Regions from separate parts of the Salinivibrio sp. ML323 genome, predicted to be linked through region 3. Evidence: predicted binding sites of a transcription regulator. Region 3 holds the regulator's gene; each other region holds the start of a gene.
What was found. The regulator MetJ, encoded in region 3, represses methionine synthesis genes. The targets are predictions, from matches to a motif close to TTAGACNTNTANANGTCTAA.

Region 1: a site for MetJ is predicted at 10,357-10,376, ahead of BZG13_RS07415 (MetQ/NlpA family ABC transporter substrate-binding protein). Genes of this name have one in related genera too.
Region 2: a site for MetJ is predicted at 3,152-3,171, ahead of metN (methionine ABC transporter ATP-binding protein MetN). Genes of this name have one in related genera too.

What each region holds. Positions count from the first base shown of each region.
Region 1 covers NZ_MUES01000007.1:102,145-114,906, forward strand. The annotation lists gene BZG13_RS07375 (DMT family transporter) at 46-969, shown strand; gene htpX (protease HtpX) at 998-1,876, opposite strand; gene BZG13_RS15355 (hypothetical protein) at 2,373-2,546, shown strand; gene bioD (dethiobiotin synthase) at 2,631-3,305, opposite strand; gene bioC (malonyl-ACP O-methyltransferase BioC) at 3,298-4,092, opposite strand; gene BZG13_RS07395 (aminotransferase class I/II-fold pyridoxal phosphate-dependent enzyme) at 4,089-5,303, opposite strand; gene bioB (biotin synthase BioB) at 5,310-6,362, opposite strand; gene bioA (adenosylmethionine--8-amino-7-oxononanoate transaminase) at 6,471-7,745, shown strand; gene BZG13_RS07410 (multidrug effflux MFS transporter) at 8,154-9,359, opposite strand; gene BZG13_RS07415 (MetQ/NlpA family ABC transporter substrate-binding protein) at 9,534-10,331, opposite strand; gene BZG13_RS07420 (LON peptidase substrate-binding domain-containing protein) at 10,487-11,056, shown strand; gene BZG13_RS07425 (sigma-70 family RNA polymerase sigma factor) at 11,120-11,752, shown strand; gene BZG13_RS07430 (ChrR family anti-sigma-E factor) at 11,749-12,423, shown strand; gene sstT (serine/threonine transporter SstT) at 12,730-12,762, shown strand, end outside.
Region 2 covers NZ_MUES01000004.1:38,976-45,375, reverse strand. The annotation lists gene BZG13_RS04230 (CNNM domain-containing protein) at 1-336, shown strand, start outside; gene metQ (methionine ABC transporter substrate-binding lipoprotein MetQ) at 461-1,276, opposite strand; gene BZG13_RS04220 (methionine ABC transporter permease) at 1,323-2,009, opposite strand; gene metN (methionine ABC transporter ATP-binding protein MetN) at 1,999-3,033, opposite strand; gene BZG13_RS04210 (LysE family translocator) at 3,281-3,919, shown strand; gene BZG13_RS04205 (amidohydrolase) at 3,927-5,066, opposite strand; gene pta (phosphate acetyltransferase) at 5,196-6,400, opposite strand, start outside.
Region 3 covers NZ_MUES01000006.1:54,731-60,298, reverse strand. The annotation lists gene BZG13_RS06060 (malic enzyme-like NAD(P)-binding protein) at 1-729, shown strand, start outside; gene metJ (met regulon transcriptional regulator MetJ) at 808-1,125, opposite strand; gene metB (cystathionine gamma-synthase) at 1,311-2,477, shown strand; gene BZG13_RS06045 (bifunctional aspartate kinase/homoserine dehydrogenase II) at 2,539-4,980, shown strand; gene metF (methylenetetrahydrofolate reductase) at 5,242-5,568, shown strand, end outside.

The sequences.
Region 1 (12,762 bases), on a different contig from region 3:
ACGCTGCCACACTAATTGAATCCGTTAACAAGGAAGTGATCAACCATGCCTGCCACCTCTCAACGTTTACTAGGCCTCGCCGCCATGCTTGTCACCGTGACCATTTGGGCGAGCCTGTTTATTTCATTGCGTCAGGCCAGCCAGTCGGTGTTAACCAGTGGCGATATTGCCCTACTGCGCTTTTTGCCTGCCGCCCTCCTATTTGGTTGGTTGAGCCGTCACCGTGTGCGCCATATTGTCTCCGTGCCCAAACGTTATCTGTTTGCGATTGCCTTTGGCGCAGGCTTACCGTTTTATCTGCTCGCCGCGACGGGGATGCAGTTTGCCCCTATCGCCGATGGCGCCTCGTTAATTCCCGGGATCTTGCCACTGTTTGTCTCCGCCATTGCTTGGAGCGTTTATGGCGAGTCGCTGTCGGTGGGACGGCGATTAGGCATCGGGCTGATCGTGATCGGCATAGGCGCATTTTTATGGCATTCGCTGTTCTTCTCACCGTGGAGCGTCACCCAAGGCCATTTGATTTTGCTCGCAGCCAGTATCAGCTGGGCATGGTTTACCATTGGCGTACGTGTGACGGGATTGAATGCCGCAGAAGCCGGTGCGGTGCTCGCGATCTCGGCCGTCTTGCTGCTGCCGGTGGGCGCAATCAGTGGCCTTGTCTCGTTTAACCTGCTCCAAGCACCTCTTGGCGAGCTGGGCTATCATGTGCTGGCGCAAGGCTTGGGCGTGGGGATCATCGCCAATTACAGCTATGCTTTTGCCATTCGCCGTTTAGGCGCAGAAATGAGTGCCGCAATAGGCGCATTCACGCCTGTGGTGGCCGCGCTGATCGCCATCCCTGTGTTCTCGGAAACCGTCAGTGCACTTACCGTGGTGGCGATGGCGTTGATTGTATTGGGTGCGATGCTCGCCAGTGAGGGGATAAAGTGGCGTCGCGCACACACAAAAAGCGGCCCGCAGGCCGCTTAATCTGTGATTCGACGTCAAGGCTATCTGGTTATAGATAGTCGCCACGACGCAAAGCATCGATACGTTTTTCTAGCGGTGGGTGAGTCATAAACATCTCACTCAGCGTTTTCTTACCGTTGATGCCAAATGCCATCATTGAGCCTTCCAGCTTCGGCTCATGGCTGACTTTCAAACGCTCCAGCGCGGCAATCATTTTCTGTTTGCCCACCAGCTGCGCCGAGCCTGCATCGGCGTGGAATTCGCGGTGACGACTAAACCACATGGTGAGAATACTCGCCAGAATACCAAACACGATTTCTAGCACGGAGGAAATCAGGAAGTACATCATCCAGTTGCCGCCACCTTCGCCTTCTTCGTCACTGTTCATACCGCTGACCGCACCGGCGATGACACGAGCAATAAAGATCACGAAGGTGTTCACCACCCCTTGCATCAAGGTCATGGTAACCATATCGCCATTGGCAATGTGGCTGATTTCGTGCGCCAACACGGCTTCGGCCTCATCACGGGTCATGTTTTGTAGTAACCCGCTTGAGACCGCGACGACCGAGTCATTGCGTTTTGCCCCAGTGGCAAAGGCGTTGATGTCAGGCGAGTTGTATACCGCCACGGTTGGCATACCAATACCAGCACGTTGAGCTTGCTGACTGACCGTATTCATTAGCCAGTGCTCGGTTTCGTTGCGTGGGTGCTCAATCACTTGTGCCCCCACCGAGCGTAATGCCATGGATTTTGACATTAGCAACGATATCAACGAGCCGCCAAAACCAAATACCGCTGCCAGTACCAGCAATCCAGATAAGCTGCCTGGTTGCATGCCTGTCACGGCATAAATGATATTCAGCACAATGCTAAATACGACCAGTACCGCAAGGTTGGTAGCAAGAAATAATCCTAAGCGTTTCATGGTGTGTCTCCGTCGCTTAAACCCAGTGTTTAGCGCTTATTTGTTGTAATGATAAAAATAGTATGGGCATTAATGATAAAAACAATCCTTTGATGCAATTTGTTACGAATAAATCCCAGTCGTCGCTTATGGCGCCCGCCCCATCCACTCTCTGCGCCGACCAGTTAGTGTGGCACGTTATTTCGATCTGATCTAAACAAATTGTGATACCGCGCAACCTTGTGTTTTTAACAATTTATTCAAATAGTTAACAATTAATGAGGCAGAAAAGCCCAACAAAAAAGACAAAAACCTGCCAATATAGACTTTGGTCGAGTTGTCATCGCGGTTTACTCAGGCTAATTTATGCGCAGCTGTTTAAAACTATGACGCTGATGCACTGCGTAAGACACCGAGTAATGGGCAGTCAGCGGTCATATCAAGCATTAAGTGTACAACCACCGTGAGTGGACAACCTAACCTTAACAACGCAACGCGTTATCAATGGAGTGAGACCATGGCAGAGCAAGAAAACTACCGAGTCGCTATCGACATCTTAACCTGTCATCTCGGCATGAGCTTCGATGAGGCCTGCTCAGAGCTTGGGTTAGCGTCGGATGACGCGTCAGCTGCACGCCAGATGGCCGAGGTTCAGCAAAGCCTAATGGGTGTGCAAGACGACCAAAAGTAATTGTCTACCCGAACTGCCTACCTAAATAGACAAAAAGCCAGCACAGCGCTGGCTTTTTTTGATCGCTATATTCCCACAATATGTTTACAACGGCGTAATATCTAAGTGGATCGCACATTGTGCTGGCGAAGCATCGGCAGCAAACGGCAAGTGCCCGAGACAAGGCGCATCTAAATGCGCATCCAGATAGCGCATCATTTCGTCACTGTGCTGCGCCTTGGGATCAACGGCGTTTGCGACCCATCCGGCTAATTCAAGCCCGCGGGCACGAATGGCCTCTGCAGTGAGCAAAGCATGGTTTAAACAGCCAAGTTTAATCCCCACTACCATGATCACTGGCAGTTGGTGGGCAACCACCCAATCGGCCAGCGTTTCAGTCTCACTCAGTGGCACTTGCCAGCCTCCAGCCCCTTCTACCAATACCGGGCGAGCCTGCTGTTTTAAATGCGCGAGCCCATCACTCAACATCTGGGTATCGATGGGCTTGTTGGCTAACACGGCCGCCCAGTGCGGCGAACACGGCGTTTCTAACAATACTGGGTTGATCGCGGCATACGGCAATGCAATCGCACTGGCGCGCTGTAAAGTGACAGCGTCACTATTTAGTTGGTAATCAGGCGCTAAATCGGCACCAGCGGCAACAGGCTTATAACCCACCGCTTGATAGCCCTTTGCGATAAAAGCGTGCAACAGCGCCGCCGTGGTATAGGTTTTTCCCACTTCGGTGTCGGTGCCGGTAATAAAGTAACTGTCATGCATGATGGTGAATCACTATGTAGCCAATTTGATAGGTCGCCGGTAAGGTGTTGGCGGCGAGTGTAAAACGCTGATACGCCTTTTCTACCGCGCTAAACTGCGCTCTTGTCGCCAGCCCTTGCTGCCCCGCCCCTTGCGGGCGATAGGTGGCACCAATGCCTTTTAAACTTTTCATCACCGCATGGGCATTGGCAAAGGTCAGCTGTTCGCTTTCTTGCAACACGGTTGCGTGCATCAGCCCGGCGCGTTGGGTCGCCTGCTGTAACTCTGAGAAGGAGATAAAGCGGTTCACTCGTGACGTGCCGCATGCTTGTTGCCATGCGCTGTCGAGCTCACACAAGGATCCGGTCAGCAGAGTCGAAACAAGGATTTGCCCGCCGGGTTTGACGACCCGACGCAGCTCCGCCAATGGCACATGCAAATCGTCGCACCATTGCAATGCTAACGAGCTAAATGCCAGATCGACACTGTTATCAGCCAGCGGCAAATGCTCCGCATCAGCTTGTACGCCTAGCATGGCATCGCCGCAGCGCGCTTTTGCCGTTGCAAGCATAGGGGCGCTGAGATCCAGTCCAATCACTGTCTTAGCGTAAATCATCCACTGCTGGGTGAAATAGCCGGTGCCACAGCCGACATCTAAAACGGTGCCGAGGCGGACAGCCTTTTGCTCTGACTCAGCCAATGCCATCAACCGCTGGCCGACACGGCGCTGCAGCGTCGCACTGTCGTCATAATGGGTCGCAGCTCGGCCAAACGCTCGAGCAATCGCTTGTTTATCGGCGACGGTCATGCTGTCACCCCACACGCTTTGTCGCTCGCTAATACCGGCTTCAGCGCCTCAATCAGTGCGGTGATATCTGTTTTTTGATGTTGCGCGGACAGGCTGATCCGCAGACGTGCGGTGTTGGCAGGCACAGTCGGTGGCCGAATCGCTCCTACTCGTATATGGGCTTTCATCAAAGCGTGATTCACCTGCTGTAACGCGGCCAAATCGCCGATAATCAGCGGCTTGATCGGGCTAGGCGTCGCAAGTAGTCGCGGTAAATGCTGCCGATTACCAGCGGGCGGTTCGAAAACAGACGTCGTCTCTAACCAATCGTGGAGCCCTTGCGCTAGCTGTTCAGCATGGGCGCTGAGTGTTTCTCGCCGCCAGTGCTCTGTTCGTGCCAGCCTAATCGCATCCTCAATGAGTGCCGCTTGCACCGGTGGCATAGCCGTCGAGTAGACATAATGGCGAGCGAACTGGCGTAAATAGTCAATGATGGTGGGAGAAGCCAACACTGCCGCGCCGGCGACGCCCAGGGCTTTTCCAAACGTCACGATTAAAATATCCGGCCGCGCGCCACGACTGATACTGCCCTCGCCTTCTTGCCCTAACACGCCAATCCCATGCGCGTCATCCAGAGCCCAGAGCGCCCCCGATTGGTTGGCCATCGCGGCAAGGCTTTCGGTTGGCGATACATCACCATCCATGCTAAATACCCCTTCCGAGACAATCAGCGATGCGGAAGGCTGGGTTTGCTTCGCGAGCAGTTGGCGAAGGTGTGCCATGTCGTTATGACGAAAGCGCCGCTGGGTGGCAGGGCTCAATACGCCAGCCTCAATCAAAGAGGCGTGGTTGAGTTTATCTTGAAACAAGGCATCGTCTTTACCTAACAGCGTAAACAGCAACGCCTGATTGGCGGCAAAACCACTGTTAAACAGTATCGCTTGCGGGTAACCGAGCCAGTCACACAGCTGATCACAAAGGGATTGATGCGCCGCGGTAAAACCGGATACCACCGGCGAGGCCGTTGCACCCACACCCCAGCGTTCAAGGTGCTGCTGCGCCTTTTTGACCAGACGCGGCTCTTGCGCGAGGCCTAAGTAATCATTACCGGCAAAGTTGCGCCATGACTCGGCGACGGCATTGTCACCACTTTGCCGCCATAAGCCTTGTTGCTGGCGTGCAGCCAGTTCGTCCTGATAACGACGGGTCAGCGCTGATGTTGCTTCAGTCATAGAGATTTAGATGCTGGCATCGTAGAACAAATCGCCTTCTTGCGGGCGCGATGCCACTCGCTCAGCCACTTGCTCAAGTAAGTCGTGCTCAGTGACTTGATCGGGCTTTTGGCTGACCGCTTCGCGATTGATACCCAGCTTTTTAAATAGCTGCATGTCCGCGTCTTCGTCTGGGTTTGGTGTGGTCAACAGCTTACAACCGTAGAATATCGAGTTGGCGCCCGCCATAAAGCACAAGGTTTGCATTTGCTCGTTCATGTCTTCGCGTCCGGCAGACAGCCGCACTGCCGATTTGGGCATCATGATCCGCGCCACCGCGATAATGCGGACGAAATCGAACGGGTCGACGTCATCGACGTTCTCAAGCGGTGTGCCTTTCACTTTAACCAGCATGTTGATCGGCACGCTTTCTGGGTGCGCGGGCATATTGGCCAGCTCAACCAACAAACCTGCGCGATCGCGGGCACTTTCGCCCAGGCCAATAATGCCGCCAGAACACACCTTCATTCCCGCGTCTCGCACATTAGATAAGGTATCGAGGCGTTCTTGATATGTCCGCGTGGTAATAATGTTGCCGTAAAACTCGGGCGAGGTATCGAGATTGTGGTTGTAGTAATCCAAACCCGCCTCCGACAAGGTTTTGGCTTGCTCGGCATCCAACATGCCCAGTGTCATGCAGGTTTCCAGCCCTAATTCTTTCACGCCTTGGATCATATCGAGCAAATACGGCATATCGCGTTGCTTGGGGTTTTTCCAGGCGGCCCCCATGCAAAAGCGCGTCGCGCCTGAGGCTTTGGCTTTTTCTGCCGCTTCGAGCACGCGTTCCACTTCCATTAAGCGCTCTTTTTCAACATCGGTGCGATACCGCGCACTTTGCGGGCAATATTTGCAATCTTCTGGACACGCGCCGGTTTTGATCGATAACAGCGTGCTGACTTGCACTTGGTTGGCAGGATGATATTCACGATGCACCTGCTGCGCTTCAAACAGCAAATCCATGAAGGGTTTATCGAACAATGCTTGCACTTCCTGTGCGGTCCAGTTGTGTCTTATTTCCACGCGGTTTTCCCCGTTGTTGTCGTTTTAATGCTTGGCTAGTCTACCCACAGACGTTAACCTGTCAACACAACAAGATTACACTGGTTTACATCTGATTTATTTATGACCATAAACACCCATTTTGACCGTGAACATATCTGGCACCCCTACACTTCAACGCTCGACCCTTTGCCTTGCTTACCTGTCTCACACGCAAGCGGCGCCGAGCTATATCTTGAGGACGGCACCGCTTTGATTGATGGCATGTCGTCATGGTGGGCAGCCATTCACGGCTACAACCACCCTGCTTTGAACGCCGCAGCGCATCAGCAAATCGATAAAATGTCGCATGTGATGTTTGGCGGCCTCACCCACCAGCCCGCGGTATCGCTTTGCGAGCGCTTAGTCACGCATTCACCCGCCCCGCTCACGCAAGTGTTTTTGGCCGATTCAGGATCTGTGTCGGTAGAAGTGGCGCTTAAAATGGCGATGCAATATTGGCAGGGACGCGGCGAGTCGCGCGCACAGTTTTTGACCTTGCGTCATGGCTATCATGGCGACACGTTCGCCGCCATGTCGGTGACGGACCCTGATAATTCGATGCACAAACTCTACAAAGGTTTTTTGCCCCAGCATCATTTTGAGCCCTCCCCACAAAGCCGCTTTGACGGTGAGTGGAACCCTAACGACATACACCCTATGCGCGACGCACTCGCCACCCACCATGGCCAACTGGCCGCGGTGATCTTAGAGCCCATCGTGCAAGGCGCAGGTGGAATGCGCTTTTATCATCCCGAATACCTGCGTCAAGTGCGCGCTCTGTGCGATGAATTTGATGTACTGCTGATTGTGGATGAAATCGCCACCGGATTTGGCCGAACAGGAAAACTATTTGCTTGCGACCACGCGGGGATCAGCCCAGATATACTCTGCGTCGGTAAAGCATTGACTGGTGGCTACATGACCTTGGCCGCCACGCTCACCACCCGCCATGTGGCTGATACCGTCTGCAGCGGTGATGCAGGCTGTTTTATGCACGGTCCCACCTTTATGGGCAACCCACTCGCCTGTGCCGTGGCCTGCGCCAGCATTGATACCTTGCTAGAAAGTGACTGGCCGCAGACGGTCGCGCACATCGAGCAGCAGCTGAAAACTGGCTTAGCGCCTGCTCGCGCGTTGGAATCTGTGGCGGACGTGCGTGTGCTTGGCGCAATTGGCGTGATAGAGCTGACCAAACCGGTGAACCTGGCCGATATTCAGCCCTTGATGACCGCCCAAGGCATTTGGGTTCGCCCGTTCGGCAAACTGGTGTATGTGATGCCACCTTATTGCATCCGCGACGACCAACTTCATCAACTCACTCAAGGCATGATCACCGCAATTAAGCAGTTTTTTGGTGAGTAGATAGGGCGTCAGTCACGATCGTATTGAAGTTAACCATCGATGTCGGAGGCGCCGTGCAACGGGCGCGCCACTTACATCGAGTCATGAGGGTCTCATCGCATTAGCGCTTGTCCGACCTACGCGTACTTTAACGCCGATGGTGCCATTGGCGTAGGTGACACAAGCCCCGGTAATATGTCAACCACTATGCACTATGTCGCCTGGGCGCCTGTCACGATCGATGCCGAATTTAACCCCGATGTCGGAGGCGCGCCACTTACATCGAGTCATGAGGGTCACATCGCACTAGCGCTTGTCCGACCTACGATTGATTCAAGATCTTGAATACAGAGCGCTTCGCTTCTAGCGGCTAGAAACTAAAAGAGCAGCTCGTATTCGTATTGGGGCTCTTGCTCTTTCTGTATTCCGTCAGATGGTGCCATTGGCGACGTTGACTTTTGGGGCGGCAAAACCGCGGAAAATATTGTGAACAGAAAGCAGCGCAAATACGCCCACCACTATACCAAGGTGCCAGGCTTCGCTAACGCCCAAACCCAATAGCGCCATACTCATCAACGCAGAAATAATCATCTGTCCGCCACCGGAGAGCGCAGCGACGGTGCCGGCTTGGTTAGAGTAAGGCTGCATCACCTGCGACTGGGCGCACGGCAGCGCAATCCCGTTGCCAAATACCATAAAGAACTGCCCGATCATCAGCAATAAAGGGTCCATCGGAGTCAGCCATAACCAAACCGCAGAGATGAGCTGCATCATCGGTGCCATCAGTAGCATGCGCTTAGTACCCAAACGCGGGCGAATGCGCGACACTAGCGTACTACCTAGCAATAAGCCACACGTGGGAATAAGCGCCCACAGCGCATATTGATCCGAGGTCATCCCGATGCGCTCTTGCATTAAAAACGGCATCAGCGACACCGTGGTGATCACCAAGGTAAAGTTCAGCCAGCTAATACTGGCGAAATAGAGAAAGTATGGTGTTTTTAGCAGTGCGCCATAACGGCCAAGTATCACCTTCACATTGGGCAAGGGTGAACGCGCGTGCATGCTCTCTTTGAACAGAAAAAACAGCACGCACCACACCAAGCTGGTGTACACCATCAGCAAAATAAAGATCGCCAGCCAGCCTAGATTGTGGTTAACGAACCCGCCAATAACGGGCGCCACGATGGGCGTGAACGACGCCACCATAATCAAATACGACATCGCTTGCGGCAGTTGATCCCCCGAATACGAGTCACGCGTAAAGGCGCGTGAGAGCACGGCACAGCAGCCGGTTCCCATTCCTTGAATACAGCGGCCAATGACCAACCCCGTGAAACTGGCGCTAAAGCTCACCATCACGGTTAAACCAATCAAAGAGAGTAATACACCGGCTAACAATACACGGCGACGACCAAGCGCATCTGAGATAGGCCCATAGATAAACTGTGATGGCCCGAACCCGAGTAGATAGGCAGAGATCAGTAGCTGGACATTGTCCATACTGAGGTTGAAATCACGAGCTATCCAGGGCAAAGACGGGAATACTAAGCCCATGCTGAATTGCCCAATGCTGACGGTCAGGCATGCCAGCAATACGGGCGACCAATTAAATGGGCGACTAGCCGATTGCATCCAATTTCCTATGCGTTTTAGTGATGTGGGGAGGTAGATCTCGCGACCCTAACACAGTGTGGATCAGCGAATCGCTACCATGGTAGCAGCAATAACTGTATGAGTGGTAAACAAATAGTGCCGTTTGGCTATCGGCCAGCATTGCACTGACCGATTATATGGGGTGACGGTGATTTAGAATGCTGGCTCTATGGTGCCATTGAAGGTGTCTTGCAAAAATTGACGTGTTTTGTCGGACTGGAATAACGCGAGTAATCGCTGATACGTCGGGTTATCTTGGTCGTCTTTGCGCGCGGCCACTACCATCACCGCGAGAGGCGCATTTTTGGATTCCAAGAAAATGCCCTGCTCGCTCGGATCAAGCCCTGATGACATCACATAGTTCATAGTGATCGCCGCGGCATCGACATCTTGTAAGCTGCGCGGCAGTTGTGCGGCCTCGACTTCAACAAATTCGAGCTGTTTAGGGTTGGATTGAACGTCCTGAAGCGTGGCTTTAAAGCCAACATTGTCAGCCAAAGTAATCAAACCTGCGTCTTCCAGCAATAACAGCGCGCGACCGGCATTAGTGGGATCATTGGGGATCGCAATTTGTGCGCCATTTGCTAACGCCTCAATATTGTCGACTTTGTCAGAATAAACCCCCATCCGCATTAAGATCGAACGACCAACCGATACTAACTCGCTATCGTGGTTTTGGTTAAAATTATCAAGAAACGGCTGATGCTGATAACTGTTTAAATCCAAGCTGCCATCCGCTAAGCCTGCATTAGGCGAGATATAGTCGGAGAACTCCACGACCTCAACATCAATCCCCTCCTCTTTCGCTTGCTTAGCCACCGACTCAACCACTTGCGCGTGGGGACCTACCGTCGCGCCAATTTTAATCGTTTCATTCTCCTCAGCGCATCCTGAGAGCAATACCGCGACGAGCAGTGACGCGAGACTGACACCAAGTTGTTTTATCTTCATTCCCTTTACCTTTCTTATTGGCCGTTTAGACATCCAGAATGCCACAGCAGCAATCAATGTCAATATGATTAGCGCCATCCAAAGCCTATCTTGATCGCATGCGCCCCACGACGCGTAGTGGGGAGCATGTTGAATCAATAGAAGGAGGCATCAGTATGACTAAGCTGTTTCCTTTGCCCCTGTTTTTGCTACCGGGTGGCAGGGCAAAACTGCGCATTTTTGAACCCCGCTATTTACGCCTCGTCCGAGAGTGCTCTGCAAACCAAGAGGGGTTCGTGCTGGCAATGATGCAGGGAAAACGCCTGTACAAATACGGCACACTGGTCGACATTGTCGATTTTGAAACACTCCCTGACGGCTTATTGGGGATTACGATCGCCGGCCGTCAACGTGTGGAAATTCTATCGACCGATCAAGACGCCGATAAGTTGTGGGTGGGTGACATACGGGCTCTCAATGATTGGCCTCATGATGAGTATTTGGATGATGACCAAGCCGACGATAAAGCGCATATTGCAGCCGGGCTAAAACATGTCTTTGCGGCCCATCCTGAGCACGCAGAGCAATATGAGGCGGCCCCTTTCGACGACTTAACTTGGAGCTGTCAGCGTTGGCTGGAGATATTGCCGCTTTCTAATGCGCAAAAACAATGGTTTATAGCGCAAGAATCGGCAGAAGAAGCGAAACAATTCATCAGTCAGCTTCTTGAAGAGGAAGTCGAGTGATCCAATCACTGCTACTCACGTACTGGTAGCCAAATGGACGGCTACGACAGATAGGACTCAACTATGACTGCGCCACAAACCATGTATACTGAGACCACCATTTCCAGACGGGACACGCGTGCCAACATGACTGACGTGACGAAGGAAGAGTTGTCTGCATTATTATTAAAAGTCTCGGAGAAGCGCGACCGCGCCGCTTTTGAACGTCTTTTCCGGTTTTTTGGTCCCAAGATCCGCTCGTACGGTGCCAAGCACCTTCGCGCTGACGGCCAGGCGATGGAATTGGTACAAGAAACCATGTTAGTGGTGTGGCGCAAAGCCCACTTGTATAACTCGGACAAAGGCGCAGCGACCACGTGGGTGTTCACCATTATGCGTAATATTAGCTTTGATATGTTGCGTAAGGTGCAATCGAACCGGGAAGACAATTTCAGTGATGATATTTGGCCCGTGCTCGAATCCGGCCAGCAGGACAATGAATCGGATGCGGGTGCGCAATATATGATGGATCAAGAGTTGCTGTCGTTCATTGATGAGTTACCCGACGTGCAACAACAAGTGGTAAGAGGCGTTTATCTGAAACAGCTTACCCATCAAGAGTTGTCAGAACAGTTGAACGTGCCGCTGGGCACCGTAAAATCCCGATTGCGTTTAGGTCTGGAAAAGCTCCGCAATCACCTGGAGGTAAAACAATGATTAAATATCACCCATCGACCGATTTACTCGATGCGTTTGCAGCTGGCAAACTGCCCACCTCGATGGCGATTGCGTTGTCAGCGCATGTTGAGCTTTGCCAGGAATGCCAAGCATATGTCGCCGCTGCAGAAGCTTCGCTTGCACAGACCGTGTTCGACGAGGAAGAAACGGCCGCTACTGATTGGGATTGTGCGGCTGAAGACGAAATGCTTGCTGCCATTTTCGAAGATACGGCCGCCAATGATGGTGCCGTCGATGCACAGGCGCCCGTCCGTGCAACACAAATAAGTGTCAGTGACAAAACCTACACACTGCCACGCGCGCTACAACGCTTTAGTGATTCCAACTGGTCATCATTTGGCAAAGTGCAGCGCGCTCGATTGAACCTTGATGAAGGAGCGACACGTGCCAGTTTCCTTCATATTGATGAAGGCGGCTCGGTGCCAGCGCACACCCACAAAGGTTATGAATTAACACTGCTGCTTGACGGTACCTTCGAAGATGAAAGCGGTGAATACGTCCCGGGCGATTTTATCTTGCTCGATAGTCGTCATCACCATACGCCATTCACCCAACAAGGCTGCCTATGCTACACGGTTGCGAATGCGCCGCTCTATTTCACTAAAGGCGTAAGCAAACTACTCAATACCGTGGGACATGCGATTTACTAAAAATTTCTGTGTTAGTTGTTATCCTTCTGGCGGCTGCGAAGCCGCCTTTTTTTATGCTAAAGAGGCAACAGAATGCATGCATTTACTCGGCGAAGCTCCCCGTTATCATCATTAATCTCGCAGCGATAACAGAATAATTACACCTGGTAAACCTTTACTTAATGACAACTCTCCGCCCCAGCCCTACATAACTAGTGCAAAGTAGTAATTTTCTCTTTACATCAGGTGAATCAAACTGGTTTAATTCGTCACTTCTAACGATTCATTAACAGCCATTGATAATAAACACAGTGAAGTGAGAGTCACATGAGTCAAACACAACTCGCCAGTGTCAGCCGA
Region 2 (6,400 bases), on a different contig from region 3:
ATGGCACATGTTGATAAACATGCAACGGTGGCAGAGGTGCGTGCTGTCGCCATGGCGTCAGGGCATCTGCGTATTTTAATGACTGGCAACGAGGGGCTTAAGCCGTTGGTGGTGCACGTGCGGGATACGCTACTTGAACCGGCAGACCGACTCGCACGCGATGTCGCTCGCAATGCCTATGTGTTAGATGCCAACACGCCCATCTACGAAGCGCTAGCGCGCATGCGTGAGGCCAGCGTTCAGCTTGCGGTGGTCAGTAAAGAGGGGGAAATGATTGGCGTGGTGACGCTGGCGGATATTTTAAAACGCGTGCTTCCGGTCACGGCAGCAAGTTAACCCGCTATTGGCCAAGGTTAAAAAACGCCACAGTCACTTCACCAGTCACTGTGGCATTTTGTTTAGCTATCGATACTCGTTAGCGTCGCTGCGTTCGTCTGAGCGAACATATTGTGACGCTAGCTTACCAGCCTTTTACCACTGCGCCGTCAAAGATTTCCATCGCGGCGTTATAAACCGCGTCAGTTTGGTAAGCTTTAACAAAGGTTTTCACGTTTTCTGCGTCGACGTTTTCTTTGCGCGCCACAATCAGATTCACGTACGGTGAGTCCTTACCTTCAACAAACAGTCCGTCTTTGTTTGGCGTTAGGCCGATGCCCGCAGCAAAGGTATTATTAATGATAGCAATGTCCACATCTTCCAGTGAGCGAGGCAGTTGTGGGCCTTCCAGTTCGATAATTTCAATGTTTTTCGGGTTTTCAACGATATCGAGCTTGGTGGCGTTGATGCCTGCGCCTTCTTTAAGCTCTAGGATGCCCTGTTGCTCAAGCAGTAGTAATGAGCGGCCGAGGCTAGCAGGGTTATTAGGCACGGCAATTTGTCCGTCTTCTGGCAGATCAGCGACGCTATCTAGCTTGTAAGAGTAGGCCGCAATTGGATACACAAAGGTGTTGCCAGCAATCGCGAACTCATAGCCACGGTCTTTGATTTGTGCGTCCAAATAAGGTTTGTGTTGGAAAGCATTCACGTCGACTGAACCATCGTCCAGTGCCGCGTTTGGTGAGACGTAATCGGTAAAGGTGATTAGCTCTACATCCAGGCCGAGCTTTTTCGCTTCTTTCACCGCGTGTTCAGCCACTTGTGCTTCTTCGCCGGCCATCACGCCCACGGTGATGCTGTTGGTATCGGTCGCGGCTTGTTCTTTCTCGCCGCAGCCAGTCAGCACCAAGGTAGAGGCAAGGCCAAGGGTGGCGAGTAGCGTTTTAATGGTGGTTTTCATTGTCTGTCTCCCTGTTTGCAACATATTCGTCATTATTGTGTTTGATTTAGCGGTGATCGGCGCGTCGCACCAAGTAATCACCAAAAGATTGAATCGCTTGTACTAAGACCACCAGCATCACAACGGTAATCAGCATGACGGTGGTATCAAAGCGTTGATAGCCGTAGCGGATGCCCACATCCCCGAGGCCGCCGCCACCGACGGCACCGGCCATGGCTGAGTAGCTCACTAAGGTGACCAAGGTAATGGTGGCGCCATTGATGATGCCGGGTAACGCTTCCGGTATCAGCACTTTATAAATGATCTGGAATGGGTTCGCGCCCATCGCTTTGGCCGCTTCTTCTAGCCCTGCCGGTAGTTCCAGTAACGCCCCCTCAACCAAGCGGGCAATAAATGGAATCGCGCCGACGGTCAGTGGCACAATCGCCGCCGCTGTACCGATCGAGGTGCCAACCACCATGCGGGTAAACGGAATAATCGCCACCAGCAAGATAATAAAGGGGATGGAGCGGCCAATGTTCACGACTGCGCCAAGCACCTGGTTAACTTGTGGTTGACCCAGCAAACCACCGGGTTTGGTCACATGCAGTAACACGCCTAGTGGGATGCCAATCACAAAGCCCATGATGCCGGAGGCAAACACCATATACAGGGTTTGGCCGGTAGCCTCGAGGAGCAAGTTGATAAGGGCGCTGTTTTCATTAACCCATTGGGTGAGTTGATCAATCAACATAGCCAAGTACCTCCGTGTTGACGTGATGCTTGTTGAGGTAAGTAATGGCGTTTTCAACCGCCTCTTTGGGGCCCATGATCTCCGCGAGGAGTAGGCCGAATTTCACGCCACCGGCATAGTCGATATCTGAGCTTAAAATGCTGATGTCGATATCAAATAGGCGCGAGATCTGGCTGATTAATGGGTCATCGACCGTCGCACCGGTAAACTCGAGGCGCACTAACGGGTAGCTGCCTTCAAAGTATTCTTGTTGTAAGCGCTGGGCGAAATCATGCGGCACTGACAAGTCGAGGGTTGAGCGAATAAATTGTTTCGCCAAGTCGGATTTGGGGTGCGCGAAAATCTCGCCTACCGGGCCGGATTCAACCAGCTCACCGTCGCCAATGATGGCGACGTCGTCACAGATACGTTTGACCACGTCCATTTCGTGGGTGATCAGCAAAATGGTGAGGTTGAGCTTTTGGTTGATGGTTTGCAGCAGTGACAAAATCGATTGGGTGGTGGCCGGATCCAGTGCGCTGGTGGCTTCATCACAAAGCAAGACATTAGGGCTTGGCGCCAGTGCGCGGGCAATGGCGACACGCTGTTTTTGTCCGCCACTGAGGCTGGCAGGATACACATCACGCTTATCGGTCAAGCCGACCAAATCGAGCAGTTCGCTTACGCGGGTTTCGATCTCATCGCGGCTCGAGCCACTTAGCTCAAGCGGTAGGGCGATATTGTCGAAAACGGTGCGTGACGAAAGCAGATTAAAGTGTTGGAAAATCATCCCGATTTTACGGCGCGCTTGGGTCAACTGGCGGCTGGGTAGCGCGGTGAGGTTTGTCCCACCCACTTTGACTGAGCCGCTGGTTGGGCGCTCGAGCAGGTTAACCATCCGGATCAGGGTACTTTTCCCTGCGCCGGAGGCACCGATCACACCAAATACTTTCCCCTTGGGAATAAATAAGTTGATGTCATTAAGGGCATGAATTCGGCGCTCCCCGAGTTCGAATACCTTGTTGAGGTTGGTTATCTCAATCATCACATGTCCTTGGCGAATAATTTGATCACAGCAGACTCACTCAGCGGCTTGTGCCACATTCTTGCTGTCGCTCTGGTTATTGATGCTATGAGTTAGTCAAAATTAAGTCAATGGATATTTTTACTTCTGGACGTCTAAATGGCAATAAGTCCAATCGCTTGGTTATAAACTCAACAGTCAGCTTGATCTCAAACGATAAAGGGCGTTTACTAGAGGCCCCTGTAGTGCTTTGTTCTGATTACGCTTTATGCCAACTGCTTTGATTGATACCACCATGCTTTCCTTGTTTATCCCGACCTTTTTCCTCGTCTCTGTGACGCCTGGGATGTGTATGACCCTCTCGATGACGCTGGGAATGACCATCGGGGTTAAGCGTAGCCTGCATATGATGTGGGGCGAGTTAATTGGCGTGGGGCTGGTGGCGATTGCCTCGGTGATTGGAGTGGCGGCGATGATGCTTAATTATCCGTCTATCTTTCAGGTGTTCAAATACGTCGGTGGTGCCTATCTGGCGTTTATCGGGGTGCAAATGTGGCGATCTCGCGGGAAAATGGCCATTCCTGAGGATGATGACGCTAGCCCCAGTGAAGCGTCTGCGTGGTCCTTGGCGGCCCAAGGATTTGTCACCGCGATTGCTAACCCGAAAGGCTGGGCGTTTATGATCTCACTGTTGCCGCCGTTTATTAATCCTAAATTAGCGCTGCCTAGCCAGTTAAGTGTGCTGGTGTTGATTATTCTGCTGACCGAGTTTAGCTGTTTGATGCTGTATGCCAGTGGCGGTCGCACGTTGCGTCAATTTTTGCAGCAAAGAGGCAACGTGCAATTACTCAACCGTGTCGCCGGCACCTTGATGGTGGGTGTTGGCGTTTGGCTGGCGCTGGGGTAGGGCGTGATTAGCCTGTGATGCAGCCGTGATGCTCAGCGACCAACGCGGTGAAGAGCGCTTTGGCGGTGGGGAGAATCGCATCTGGGAAATCATAATCAGGGTTATGCAGCTGTGGATGATGCTCACCACTGCCAATGCCAAATAACGCCCCTGGCCAACGAGCAAGAAATTCGGCCACATCCTCCGACCAACGCATGGGCTCGGTGAGCCTGTGAACGGCTAACCCTAACGACTGCGCGGCATTGACCACATGCTGCGTATGGTGCGTGCTGTTCTCGGCCGCGATAAAGGGCTCATGCCAGCTAACACTGACCGTTAATCCTGCCCGAGCCGCCAGCGTGTTCACTTTGTCGATTAAGTCGGCCTTCATGGCGTGAAAGCAGGCGTTGTCATCACTGCGCAACGTGGCCATCACGGTCGCCTGGCCGGGGGCGACGCCGTAGGCAGGCTCTCCTAACTGGGCGTGAACCAAGGTGACGAGGCTGTTGGCGTCAGGGTAGACGTCGGGCAGTTGTGTCAGGGTATGCATCACGCCTGTCATCGCACTGGCAGGGCTGATCCCACGCTCTGGGTAGGCGGCATGAGAAGTTTTTCCGTACAACTCAATAGCGACCCCGGTCGAGGCACAGGCAAAGGTGCCGGGGCGCACCACGATTTGATGCTGATTAAAGCCGGGGAGATTGTGAAAGGCGTAGACGTTATCAATCTGCGCGTTGGTAAGTGCGGGGGACTCGCACATACGCGCTGCGCCTTCGCCGGTTTCTTCGGCAGGCTGAAAGGCGAGCAGCACAGTGCCACGAGCGGGTGGCGTGTGGCTAAGCTCGGCGGCGACGGCCAGCAACGCCGCGGTATGACCATCGTGGCCACAGGCATGCATCACGCCTGAGTGCTGGGAGCAATAAGCCAGTGATCCACGCTCTTCAATCGACAGCGCATCGAAATCGGCACGTAGCAAGGTGGTGGGCCCTGGTGCCGCGCCTTGAATGGTGACCAGGATCCCGTGACCACCGATATCAGTGGTAGGGTGAAAGCCAAATTGCCGCAATTGGGCAGCGATGGTGCGGGCGGTGAGGGCTTCGTGGTTAGACAGCTCAGGGGTTTGGTGCAGGGTATGCCGTAGTGTGACGGGATCGAATTCGTTAGCCATCTTCGACTCCAAAACCAGAATGGATACGCCATGCTAGATCGCGTTGGCATGTCACGTTGTGAACGCAAACGCAAAAAAGCCAGCAACGGGTGCTGGCTTTTGTTTTATCTCGACAGGGCGTTGTGCAAATTACACTTGGCCGTTGTCTTCCGCTTGTTTCGCTTGGATAGCGGTCAGTGCCACTGTGTATACAATGTCGTCTACCAGTGCGCCACGAGACAGGTCGTTCACCGGCTTGCGCATGCCTTGCAGCATTGGACCGATAGACACCAGCTCCGCAGAACGTTGTACCGCTTTGTAGGTGGTGTTACCTGTGTTCAAGTCTGGGAAGACGAACACGGTCGCTTTACCGGCAACCGGTGAATCCGGTGCTTTCGACTTAGCCACATTTTCCATGATGGCCGCGTCGTACTGCAGTGGGCCATCAATCACTAGATCAGGACGCTTCTCTTTGGCAAGACGGGTCGCTTCGCGAACTTTATCCACGTCAGCCCCTTTGCCTGAGCTACCGGTCGAGTAAGAGATCATTGCCACGCGCGGCTCAATACCGAATGCGGTGGCAGAATCGGCCGATTGAATTGCGATTTCAGCCAGTTGTTCTGCGTTTGGATCCGGGTTGATTGCACAGTCACCGTAAACCAACACTTGCTCAGGCAGCAGCATGAAGAAGACCGACGACACCAAAGAGGCGTTCGGCGCTGTCTTGATGATCTGCAGCGGTGGGCGAATGGTGTTAGCGGTAGTGTGCACGGCACCGGAAACCAGACCGTCCACTTCGTTGGCTTCTAGCATCATGGTACCCAGTACGACTGTGTCTTCCAGATGCTCTTGCGCAATCACTTCGGTGATGCCTTTGCTCTTACGCAGCTCAACCAAGCGGGCCACATATTTGTCACGCGCTTTTACTGGGTCAATGATTTCAACGCCTGCGCCCAGGGTGACGCCTTGCTGATCGGCAACACGTTTAATTTCTTCTGGGTTACCTAAAAGCACACACTCAGCAATTTTACGCTCGGCACAGATAGCGGCGGCCTTGATGGTGCGTGGCTCGTCACCTTCTGGCAGCACAATGCGCTTGGCGGCTTTACGCGCAAACTCGGTGAGCTGATAACGGAAGGCCGGTGGGCTGAGGCGACGCTCGCGGTTAGAACCAGAGCTGAGTGACTCAATCCAGTTGCCATCAATGTGGCTGGCTACGTGGTCGTTCACAAACTCAACACGCTCTTTGTCGTCAGCCGGGACTTCGAGGCTGAAGCTTTGCAGGTTGAGCGAGGTTTGCCAGGTGTTCCCTGCAGTGGTGAACACCGGTAGGCCCGTTTCAAAGGCACGATCAC
Region 3 (5,568 bases):
GGCATGCTTAACGCGCTCGAGCTACAAGGCAAAGATATCCGTGAGGCGACGGTGGTGTGCATGGGTGCTGGCGCGGCCGCGGTTGCCTGTATGGAGCTATTAATAAAATGTGGTGCGCAGCGAGAAAAAATCTATATGTTGGATCGTAAAGGCGTGATCCATACGCGTCGTGATGATATCAACAAATACAAGCAGCTGTTTGCCAATAACACCGATAAACGTACCCTCGAAGATGTGATTGAAGGCGCGGACATGTTCGTTGGCGTATCTGGCCCTGACTTACTCTCACCAGAGGCCTTGAAGCTGATGGCAGACAAGCCCGTGATATTTGCCTGCTCGAATCCGGATCCTGAAATCCACCCGGATGTGGCACATCAAGTCCGGGATGATCTGATCATGGGAACCGGGCGTTCGGATTATCCCAACCAGGTCAATAACGTACTTTGTTTCCCGTTTATTTTCCGTGGTGCATTGGATGTGCGTGCCAGTGAAATTAACGATGCGATGAAACTGGCCGCGGTCGAGGCCATTCGCAGTTTGGCCAAAGAGCCGGTGCCACAAACAGTATTAGACGCCGCCGGCTTGTCTTCGCTCAGCTTTGGTCCTGATTACATCATTCCCAAGCCCATGGACGCGCGTTTGTTGCCGAAAGTAGCACGTGCAGTGGCGCTGGCGGCCGTCGAAACCGGCGTAGCTCGTATCGAGATGCCAGAAAACTATATGATGTAGCGAGGCATGTTGTCATGCGTAAGTGGCAGACAGCACGATGCTGCAGGTAATGAAAAACCCGCCGGTTGGCGGGTTTTTTTAGTATTCGCTATCGTCGAATTCGATACCCAGCTCTTTCATGATCCGACGCGCTTCGGCGGGGATGCTGTCGGGTTTATCCTTACGGATATCGTCATCGGTTGGCAGAGGTTGACCGGTGTAGGCATGAAGAAATGCCTCACACAACAACTCGCTGTTGGTCGCGTGACGCAGGTTTTGCACCTGACGACGAGTGCGCTCATCAGTAAGAATTTTTAGTACTTTTAATGGGATAGAGACGGTGATCTTCTTTACCTGCTCTTTCTTTTTACCATGTTCGGCATACGGATTAATGTAGTCGCCGTTCCACTGCGCCATGTCTCACCTATCTTGATTAAGGAATACCCAGGATGATGCTGCGGAGATTTTAGCTATATTAACCGCCACATGCAAAGGAGTGTAGACGTCTAGAAGTATTGACGTCCCAAAAAGCGACGGGTAAGGTGGCAGTATGACGCCTGGATCACGCCCACCATGCGCAAACAGACTAGCAAGGACAGATAATGACAGAGAAAAAAACCGACACCATCGCCGTTCGCACTGGGATTGGCACCGACACCCAGCACCATGCGGTAGTGCCTCCCTTGTATTTATCGACCAATTACCGTTTCCCGGCTCTGGGGGATGTGCCTACCTACGACTACGCGCGAGGCGGCAACCCAACGCGTGCGCAGTTGGAACAAGCGCTGACTGACTTAGAGGGGGGCGCGGGTGCGGTAGTGACTAACTGTGGCATGTCGGCGATAAACTTGGTGTTATCTCTATTGGAGGCGGGTGATCATATCGTCGCCCCGCACGATTGTTATGGCGGCACCTATCGCTTGCTCGAATCACGCGCCAAACAAGGCATTTGGCAGGTGAGTTTTGTCGATCAATCCGACCATGAGGGGTTGGCGCAGGCATTGGCTAAGCAGCCCAAGTTGGTGCTGGTGGAAACTCCATCTAATCCACTTCTACGCGTGGTCGATATCGCAGAAATAAGCCAAAAGGCCCATCAAGTTGGGGCCCGGGTGGTGGTGGATAACACCTTTTTATCGCCCGCCTTGCAAAAGCCGTTTGCGCTGGGCGCGGATATGGTGGTCCATTCCACCACCAAGTTTATTAATGGTCACTCCGATATTGTCGGTGGCGCGGTGGTCGCGCGTACGGATGAATTGGCAGACACACTGGCTTGGTGGGGAAATTGCCTAGGGGCGACGGGCAATGCCTTTGACAGTTATATGACATTGCGAGGGTTGCGTACACTGGGCGCGCGCGTTAAACAACACCAGCACAACACTGAAGCGGTACTGAGCTACCTACAAACGGTGCCGGCGGTGCGGAAAATATACTATCCCGGGTTGGCCTCTCACCCTGGTCACCAAATTGCTGCGCGTCAGCAAGCGGGGTTTGGTAGCATGCTGAGCCTAGAGTTAGAGACCGACCAAGCTGGTGTGGCGCGGTTTATTGACGGCCTTTCGTTATTTGCTCTGGCCGAATCGCTAGGGGGCGTGGAAAGCTTGATCACTCACCCTGGCTCGATGACGCACCGAGCTATGAGTGACGCCGCGCAAGCAGAAGCCGGCATTTCGCCGACCTTATTACGCTTGTCGATTGGATTAGAAGATGCGCAAGATTTGGTCGCCGATTTGGCGAATGCTTTTGCCCGTTTAGGGGACAACCCCCGATAGAGGCTGCGCCGCCGTGCGCGCCGTTTTACCGAGATTGATAGACATTAAGAGAGACCTTGCCATGCATGCGCAACCGATGGAAACGTCCCCAGAGTCACCACGCCAATTACACAAGTTTGGTGGCAGTAGCCTTGCGAGCCCTGATTGCTATCGCCGCGTGGTCGATGTATTGACCGCGCATGCGAGCCAGCAAGACTTGATCGTGGTGTCTGCGGCAGGAAAAACCACTAACCAGCTGATCATGTGGTTGGCGCAATTAGACAAGGATGGACGAGTGGCGCATGAGACCTTACAAACGGTGCGCGCCTTCCAGCAAGATTTGATTGAAAACTTGGTGGATGGAGAGACAAAACAACAGCTAGTGGATGCACTTTATGCGGATATTGCCACCATCGCGTCGCTGGGCGATAAGGGCGTGAGTGAAAATGACAAAGCTTACGTGCAAGGTTTTGGTGAGGTCTGGTCGGCGCGCCTGTTGGCCCAGTTATTGAAGCAGCATCAGCGTGCGGCGGTGATGTTAGACTCACGCCAGTGTTTGCGCGCCGAGCGCGCCGCTCAACCAGAAGTGGATCGGGGGGCGTCCTGGCCTTTACTGCAAAATCAGCTTTCGCAGCATAGCGATACACATGTGGTGATCACTGGCTTTATGGCACAAAACCAAGCGGGAGAGACGGTGCTGTTGGGGCGCAATGGCTCCGATTACTCGGCTACTGTCTTGGGGGCGCTGGCGGGCGTCAGCCGTGTGACTATTTGGAGTGATGTCGCCGGGGTGTATAGCGCCGATCCTCGCCATGTTGATAATGCCTGTTTGCTACCTTTGATTCGTCTTGACGAGGCGGGCGAGCTGGCGCGTCTTGCCGCTCCCGTGCTGCATAGCCGCACCTTACAGCCGGTGGCGCAAAGTGCCACCGACCTAACCTTGCGTTGCACCCAAGCGCCGGATAGCGGCTCAACACGTATTGAACGCGTATTAGCCACCGGGCGCGGGGCAAAAATCATTACGGCGTTGGATGAGGTAAGCTTACTCCAGTTTGATGTTGCGCGAGGACAAGACTTTCAGGCGATAAAGCAGGAGCTTAGTCGGATTTTGTCACAGCTGAAGGTGCAGCCACTGGCAACCGATTATCAAGACGATCAATACCGAATATTGTTGGCATTTACCACAGAAGTGGTGGCGCTAGTAATGGCGCAAATTCAAGATGCTGGCCTTTCGGCTGAACTCAAACTGCGTGAAGGCTTTACCATGGTGGCGGCTGTAGGAGCGGGCGTGGTGAACAATCCCGTCCATTGCCATGGCTTTTATCAACAATTGAAATCCCAACCGGTGGAGTTTATCAGTGAGTCTGCGTCTGGACTGAGCATGGTGGCGATCCTTCGCCAAGTACATACTCAAGCCCTCGTCGCTAGCTTGCATGATGCCTTGTTTCAAGCCCAGCGCCGGATCGGTTTGGTGTTGGTGGGCAAAGGCAATATTGGCACCCGCTGGTTAAGCCTTTTTGCCGAGCAAAAAGCACACCTGGAAAAACGCCATGGCAAGGAAGTGTCATTGATCTCAGTGGTGGACAGTCGCAACCAGTGGCTTGATTTCGCCGGCATTGATGCCACGCAGGTATTAGAGGGGTTTGATGAGCGTTGCGAGCCTTATTTTGATGACGAATGGCTCACCCGCTTACTTAATCACCCGTATGACGATGTGATTGTATTGGATGTTACCGCCAGTGCGTCATTAGCGTACTTGTACCCGCGACTGGCAGAGCATGGCTTTCACTTAATCTCCGCCAACAAAGAAGCGGGGGCCGCGCCAGCCGAGCAGTATCACGCGATTCAGCAGGCGTTTAGCAAAACCGGGCGCCATTGGCTCTACAATGCGACCGTGGGCGCAGGGTTACCCATTAACTACGCGGTGCAAGATCTGCGTGAAAGTGGCGACACGATTGTTGCGCTGTCTGGGATCTTTTCTGGCACCTTGTCGTGGCTGTTCTTGCAATTTAGTGGTGAAGTGCCATTCAGCGTATTACTGGAACAAGCATGGCAGCAAGGGCTCACCGAGCCTGATCCTCGGGATGACCTGTCGGGTGCCGACGTGGTGCGTAAATTGGTGATTTTGGCACGCGAAGCGCGCATGTCGCTTGAGCCAGAGCAGGTCAAGGTCGAATCCCTGGTGCCTAAACCACTGGCTGATCTGTCTTTGGATGCGTTTCTTGATCATGCCCACCAAATGGATGAACAACTACAAGAGCGATTAGACAAGGCGCATAAAAACCGGTCAGTGCTCCGCTATGTCGCGCGCTTAAATGCTCACGGTAAAGCGCAAGTGAGCCTAGAAACCTTACCCAGCGAGCACCCACTGGCTCATCTGTTGCCGTGTGACAATGTATTTGCGATTGAAAGCCAATGGTATCGCGAAAATCCATTAGTCATTCGTGGCCCCGGGGCGGGACGTGATGTCACGGCGGGCGCCATTCAATCCGACTTAAATCGCTTGATAAGTCGCCTTCACTAGTCTGCTCGTGGATAACCGTGATCAAGCTGTCTACGCGCTGCGTAGACAGCTTTTTTTGTGTGAAACATGGGCAATCTAGGCGCATTTTGGTGGCCGCGTCGTCTATCTTCATCACACCATGAGTATTTTTCATGGCCCGTATCGTTGACATTTTCATCGAATCACGACAATCTTTAGACATATGGACGTCTAAACGTATAAGTATAAAACACAGCAGATACAGTCATACTGAACAGCGCCGTTCGGTGTCAGGGAGAGGATATGAGCTACACGCACGCAGGCCACATTGATGCACTCAATCAGAATATTGCTGACTTAGATGGCGATATTAATGTCTCATTCGAGTTTTTTCCGCCCAGCACCCCAACCATGGAGGAGACGCTTTGGAACTCCGTGCATCGCTTAAAAGCGCTTAAACCTAAGTTCATGTCGGTGACCTATGGCGCCAACTCGGGTGAGCGTGATCGCACCCATGACATCGTGAAAAGCATTCATGATCAAACCGGTATCGCCGCGGCGCCCCATCTAACCTGCATTGATGCCACTGAAGATGAGCTTCGCCACATTGCCCGCGACTATTGGCAGAAT